2 regions of the Idiomarina solivarensis genome follow, and region 1 is predicted to be linked to the other one. Evidence: predicted binding sites of a transcription regulator. Region 1 holds the regulator's gene; the other holds the start of a gene.
What was found. Region 1 encodes ArgR, which controls arginine synthesis, uptake and breakdown. Its sites were predicted from a motif close to ANTGAATANNTATTCANT; they were not measured.
Positions count from the first base shown of each region.

Region 2: a site for ArgR is predicted at 2,418-2,435, ahead of RBK99_RS10330 (aspartate aminotransferase family protein). Genes of this name have one in related genera too.

Region 1 covers NZ_JAVFHZ010000003.1:147,727-151,150, forward strand. Annotated here, with positions in the region: gene RBK99_RS06580 (DUF885 domain-containing protein) at 1-766, opposite strand, end outside; gene RBK99_RS06585 (Dyp-type peroxidase) at 883-1,836, shown strand; gene argR (transcriptional regulator ArgR) at 1,812-2,285, opposite strand; gene mdh (malate dehydrogenase) at 2,473-3,405, shown strand.
Region 2 covers NZ_JAVFHZ010000005.1:257,995-261,418, reverse strand. Annotated here, with positions in the region: gene astA (arginine N-succinyltransferase) at 1-1,000, opposite strand, end outside; gene RBK99_RS10330 (aspartate aminotransferase family protein) at 1,014-2,231, opposite strand; gene RBK99_RS10325 (flagellar brake domain-containing protein) at 2,561-3,268, shown strand; gene RBK99_RS10320 (HDOD domain-containing protein) at 3,271-3,424, opposite strand, start outside.

The DNA.
Region 1 (3,424 bases):
TGGCGCCAATCGTTTCGCGTGCATTGGGCAAATACTCCGTCACCATGAAGGTAAAGTAGTCGTCGTAGGCCGGCATGACCTGGTCATCAATCGCGGTCAGCGCATCTTCTTTTAGCTGCAGCCACTGCTCGTCTGCAATGAAATCCGGCTGCTGCATGAAAGGCGCAAAATAAACGCTTTTTTCCGCATCCTGCACAATATAAGCCAATATACTTTCTTCAAAACCGGCCATCGCTGCCGCTGGCTGGGTGTAGCCTTCTTCAATTGCTTTACGTAACCAATGAGTCTGCTGTGCCATATAGCGCGGGATGGAGCGCAATTTTGCTATATAATTCTGATAATCTTCAGCGTCTTCGAAAGACGTACGCGCAGGCATAAACGCTAACGAACTGTGGAAGCCGCCCTCTGCCGTCAAGGGCATGTAGTGTGCTTTAAAGCGGTATTCATCCACGCTGTTCTTTAGCGTATAGTGAATCATCGCGTGGTTGATCTGATCTTCCTGGCTTAGTGACGTAAGTTGAATTGCATTCAGTTGCTCTAGCCACTTTGCTTGTTGCTGATAGCGTTTCTCTAATGCTTCCGGGGACATATCGGTTAATTCAGTTTCGCTGGACGTATTCAGCCCTTCCCAGATCGTGTCAGCCAACTGGTGAAATTGAGCCGCTGGCGTCTGTTGCTCAACGCTGTCACGCTGTGGTTGGTTGTTAGCGGTGGTTGTGCAGGCCGTAAGCCCAAGCAAACCAAAAATAAGTATCAGATTACGCATGATTTTTCCTTGCGGTGTCATAACGAATACAGGCATTCTATAATGCCTCTTGCGCTATTTAATGTAAAAGCGAATAGAACGAACCCACAAAAATAACAGTTAAACGGGAGAATAGGGTGGATAAAGCTCAGTCAGGAGTCTACGCGGAACCCAATCTGCATGGTCTGACGTTGTTTTGTCATGTCATGAGCGACGACGTTGAAAGTTTACGTCGTAAACTCGCCCGCTTTCCAGCGATTTTACGTGATCTTGACGCTCGTTTCTCCGAGGGCATGTTAACGGGGTTTGTCGGCATCGGCGCCGATTATTGGGATGTTCTTTATCCGCACAAGCAACCGCTTCATTTGCAGGCGTTTCCAGAGTTGAGCGATGGTGATCGTGAAGCCCCCCGACACCCGTTTGATCTCATTATTCAAATTCGTTGCGACCGCTTCGACGCCAACTACCTGGCCGGACGTACATTAATAGAATGGTTTGGTTATGACATTGAAGTGGTTGAGCAAATCCGTTCTTTCCGTTATCTGGACGGCCGTGATTTAACCGGCTTTATTGATGCCCCCGATAACCCCAGGGGAATGAGAAAACGAAAGGCGTCCCTTATTGAAGAAAAAGACGATGCGGACTTTGTCGATGGCAGTTATTTGTTCGTACAGAAGTTCCGCCACGACTTACGGCGCTGGGACCAGCTTGGCCCGGAGAAGCAAGAGCAACTGATGGGCCGGGAAAAGGTGTCCGGCGAACGTTTATCAGAAGCGAAAATAGAAGGCGTTACCCATGCGGCCAAAAGTCGTTTAATTGACAACAACGAGCAGCCCATTCCGTTATTGCGACAAAACATGCCCTGGGGTGACTTACGCGAGCAGGGCTTGCTCGCTATGTATTTTAGTCACACGCCGAAATTAGTGGTTCAGTGGCTTAAGAATCGTTATTACGCCGACGAACAAGGGGCTTATGACCCATTGCTTGATTATTCTCAGGCCGTGTCCTGCTCCGGATTTTTCGTGCCATCCGCGCGTTTTATGCAAGAGAACAAAGAAGTACCTGATTATGAAGAAGGCAGTACGGCCTGATTAGCAAATAATTCTCTGACTTTTTGCAGAGTAAAATCGATATCGGCTACCTTGAGCGGTGCAATAAAGATAGTGTCGTCACCGGCAATGGTTCCCAGTACACCTTCTTTTTTACCGACAGAATCAAGCAAGCGCGCAATGAGTTGAGCCGCGCCCGGGCTGGTGCGAATAATGACCATCACATCATTATGCTGAATATCCAGTACAAGCTGGCTTAATGGTGCGCGGGTGGACGGAACCGCTAAATCAGGCGGTAAGCAATACACCATTTCCTGCTTAGCATTGCGAGTGCGCACGGCTCCTTGTTTGCTCAACATACGCGACACTTTGGACTGGCTAATGTTATCGAAGCCCTCAGCTTTCAAGGCGTTAACAATTTCTCCCTGAGAGCCGTAACGCTCTTCACGAAGCAGAGTTTTAAAAGCGTCAAGTAACGTGTCTTGCACCATGAGAGTGTTCAATTCCTATGCCGATTACATGCTATAATGAGCACCAGTGTACTGCATTAACAGGCGCTGTTCGAGTCCTTAATGTGTCGCCCGCAAAGTTGTATTTTTAGCGATATAGGAGTACAGTTTTGCCCCAAATTCTGCATTTTTACGCAGTTTAAATTGACTAACAAAAACGGAGTCTGAGATGAAAGTAGCCGTATTAGGTGCGGCCGGTGGTATCGGCCAGGCATTGTCATTACTTCTGAAAACCCAATTACCAGCCGGTTCAGAATTATCGCTGTATGACGTTGCGCCAGTAGTTCCAGGTGTAGCGGTTGACTTAAGTCATATCCCTACCGACGTGAAAGTAACAGGCTTCGGTAAAGATGACCTGGCATCGGCGTTGGTTGGTAGCGACATCGTATTAATTCCTGCCGGCGTACCGCGTAAGCCGGGCATGGATCGTTCTGACCTGTTCAACATGAACGCAGGCATCGTTAAGAATTTAGTACAAGGCGTTGCTGACAACTGTCCAGACGCTTGTGTTGGTATCATTACCAACCCGGTCAACACAACGGTTCCAATCGCTGCTGAAGTCCTGAAAAAAGCAGGCTGCTACGACAAGCGTAAATTGTTCGGCGTGACCACTCTGGACGTTATCCGTTCAGAAGCCTTTGTTGGCGAATTGCGCGGCTTAAACCCAGCAAACGTTAACGTACCGGTTATCGGCGGTCACAGCGGCACAACCATTCTGCCATTGCTGTCACAAGTTGAAGGTGTTGAGTTTACTGAGCAAGAAATCAAAGACTTAACTCACCGCATTCAGAACGCAGGTACGGAAGTGGTTGAAGCCAAAGCCGGCGGCGGATCAGCTACCCTTTCTATGGGGCAGGCAGCAGCACGTTTTGCACTGTCATTGCTGAAAGGCTTACAAGGCCAGGACACTATTGAGTGCACCTACGTTGAAGGCCCGGGCGACAACGCCAAGTTCTTCGCACAACCTGTACGCTTAGGCAAAAACGGCGCCGAAGAAATTCTGTCTTACGGCAAGCTAAGTGCTTTCGAACAAAAATGCATGGACGACATGCTGGACGGCCTGAAAGGCGACATCCAAACTGGTATCGACTTCGCCAGCTAAGCTTTCAGCAATCCGCTCT
Region 2 (3,424 bases), on a different contig from region 1:
CATCGCCGTTTTCTAAATGCATTGCTTGTGCTTGTTCTGTCGTCAATATGAGTTCGTCCGCCCCGGCCGGCAGTGTCAACTTCGTTGCCCGGAAGTTCTTCAGCTGCGTATTGCAGACAATGTGCGGAACGCCTTCTTCCTCTCCCGCTGAATCACGTACCGTGACGGTGACCAAACGACTATTACGGACACTATTGAGGTTGCAAACTTCGGCTTCAACAGTAGGCCCAGCGTCAAAAATATCCACAAAACCTCTAAAGCGGAAACCTTCCGACTCCAACAACTTAAGTGCCGGACGGGTATTGTCGTGAACTTTACCCACAACCGCCTGTGCTTCTTTACTTAGGAGGTTGGTGTAAATAGGGAACCGCGGCATCAGCTCAGAAATAAAGACTTTGTCACCTATGCCGCTCAAGTAATCAGCTTTAGGAAAGTCCATAGAGAAAAAGTTTTCCTCTAACCAGTTCCAGAATGGTGAGTCCCCGTTTTCATCTGAAACCCCGCGCATTTCGGCGATAACCCAATCGCTAAAGCGCTGCTTAAATTGCGCTAAAAACAACATACGGAAGCGTGATAAAGTGCGTCCGTTCATGTTGTGTCGATAAGGTTCACGCAAAAACAACGTGCATAGCTCGGAAACGCCGGTGTAATCATTACACAAGGTGAGCGTTTCCAGTGCGTTATAGATATTAAGTTTCTCTGAATGATGCACGACTTTACCCAAACGGTAATGCCAGAAGGCTTCATTCAAACCCACCGCAGCTTCAATACCACTGACACCCGCGATAGTACCGGTCTCGGTATCTTCCATCACAAACAGATAGCTTTCATCACCCGGTGTTTCAACAGTGTCTTTCGCAAACGCTTTTTGCGCCCCGTTAATGCGGCGCTCCAGTAACGATTGATCAACCGGTAACGAGGTAAAACCATGACCAGATTCAATCGCACACTGATATAACGCTTCGTAATCTGACGGCTTAATGGGTCTGATTAGCAACATAAAACAGCCTCAGTTATTGACCGACGACCTGAGCAACAGCTTTTTCAAAGCGCTGCAGGCCTTCTTTCACGTCTTCTTCGGAAATAATTAGTGACGGGGTAAAACGTACAACATTAGCCCCTGCTATCAGCACCATGACACCGTGCTCTTGACCCGCCAGTAAAAAGTCACGTGCGCGTCCTTCGTACTGCTCGTTTAACGCGGCACCCAGCAACAAACCCTGTCCCCGAATTTCGCTAAACACGTTATATTTGTCGTTAATACGCGCCAGCTCATCTTTAAACCACTGCTCACGTTGTTTCACACCATCGAGAGTTTCTTTCGTATTGACTACGTCAAACACCGCTTCTGACACGGCACAAGCCAGCGGGTTCCCGCCATAAGTACTGCCATGAGTACCTGGCTTAAGATGCTCCGCGATTTCCGTTGTGGTCAGCATAGCGCCAATTGGAAAACCGCCACCTAATGCTTTTGCGGAAGTCAGAATGTCTGGCGTTACGCCCAGTTGTTCGTACGCGTAAAGGCTACCAGTACGACCAAAGCCGGTTTGTACTTCATCAAAAATCAGTAACGCGTTGTTTTCATTACACAACTCGCGAACCGCTTTAACAAACTCAACGTCAGGGCTTACAACGCCGCCTTCACCTTGCAGCGGCTCCATCATCACGGCGCAGGTTTCGTCCGAGATCAGTGCTTTCAAAGCATCAAGGTTGTTGTAGTCTACATGTTCAATACCGCCGGGTTTTGGCCCAAAACCGTCGGAATAAGCTGGTTGGCCGCCCACAGTGACCGTGAAGAAGGTACGACCGTGGAACCCTTTAGTGAAAGCAATGATTTTTTGCTTGTGTTCGCCGTGCTTTTCAATAGCCCAACGACGCGCTAGCTTTAGTGCCGCTTCGTTCGCTTCGGCACCTGAGTTTGCGTAGTAAACGCGATCGGCAAACGTAGCTTCTGTTAACTTTTTAGCCAGACGAATAGCTGGTTCGTTAGTAAATACGTTACTTAAATGCCACAGCTTCTGGCTTTGTTCCTGCAGGGCTGACACCATCGCCGGATGGCAATGACCAAGACAATTCACAGCGATACCGCCAGCAAAATCGACGTACTCACGACCGTCCTGATCCCAAACACGGGCACCTTCTCCCTTTACCGGGATCATCGATGCAGGGTTATAGTTCGGCACCATTACATCATTAAACATTTCACGGTTAACTGTCTTATTGTCTGTCATTACTCTCGTCCTTATCGCCGTAGCGAGTTAACAAAGGTGTCAACAAATTCGTCTCTTTAAGTAGCCAGCTATTATGTCAAATTTTGTTCAGTTTGTCTGTGATAATTCCGTTATAAATCGCTTAAAACAGGGGCTCGCGCTTTTCTTGCATAAGATACGAATAGTTATGCCAATGCGTAGGAAAACCATGAATCTTTAGTCATTAATTTTTACAAGAAACAATTTGTTACATCTCAAATAACATTTAATTATGCAAAATTACATTGCACTATTCCGGCTGTTGCCTTAGCCTGAGTTAACTGAATAAACGTTCGGCTATAGAGTATTTTATGGAAAAACAAACCCCCACTTTGGAATCTCCCTCTCAACCGCAGTTAAAACTTTCCTACTTGCGTCCGGGCGACATGATTGACGTGGAGTTTGCTGCCGCAACAAAAGTAAGAACAAAGCTTCAGCTAGTCGGCTTTGATACCGGTCGCTATCTGGTGTTAAAGCAACCCAATCCGCGTACCGAAGGCAGTTACGCTGATGTACTTTTTGAAGGCAACCCGGTTATTGTCAGGTTGGTTTTAGAAGGTGAGACTGGCGAATGCATAGCCTTTAAAACAAAAATTCGTGCCGTCACGAACTTTCCATTCCGCTTACTTTATTTAGACTACCCTGAGCAAGTGGAAAACCGAGCTTTGCGGGCAAAAAAACGAGTTCGTACTCACATTCCCGTCGATGTTACTGCGGATAACAGTCAAACAGACAGTAAAAAGAAGTTAGCCAGCGGTGTTATTGTCGATATTTCCTCTGCCGGGTGCCGAATCCTTTTCAAAGCAGCACCAAACGAGGCTGGCAACGTTACTCACATGAATATCAAGGTAGGTATAGGGTCGGGCTCGCAAAAAGATTTACTGGTGCTATCAGGTCAAATCATGAACCAGCGGAAGGAACGTGGGATGATCAGCGTAGGAGTGCGCTTTACCGATGAAGAAGCACACATTAACGAGGTTTTCGATCACTTATTAATCGATACTGAATTTGAGTGCTGACGCTAATCGGGTACCACGATAGGAGGCCGTTTTAAGCTCACATTGTTCAGTCGTGCAAGCGTGTCTGCCGTCAGTGAATACTTGTTAAGTAAGTGTTTACCTTCTTCCAGGCTCGCCAGATCCACTTCCCGTAGCATCCTGAATTCACAGTAGGCA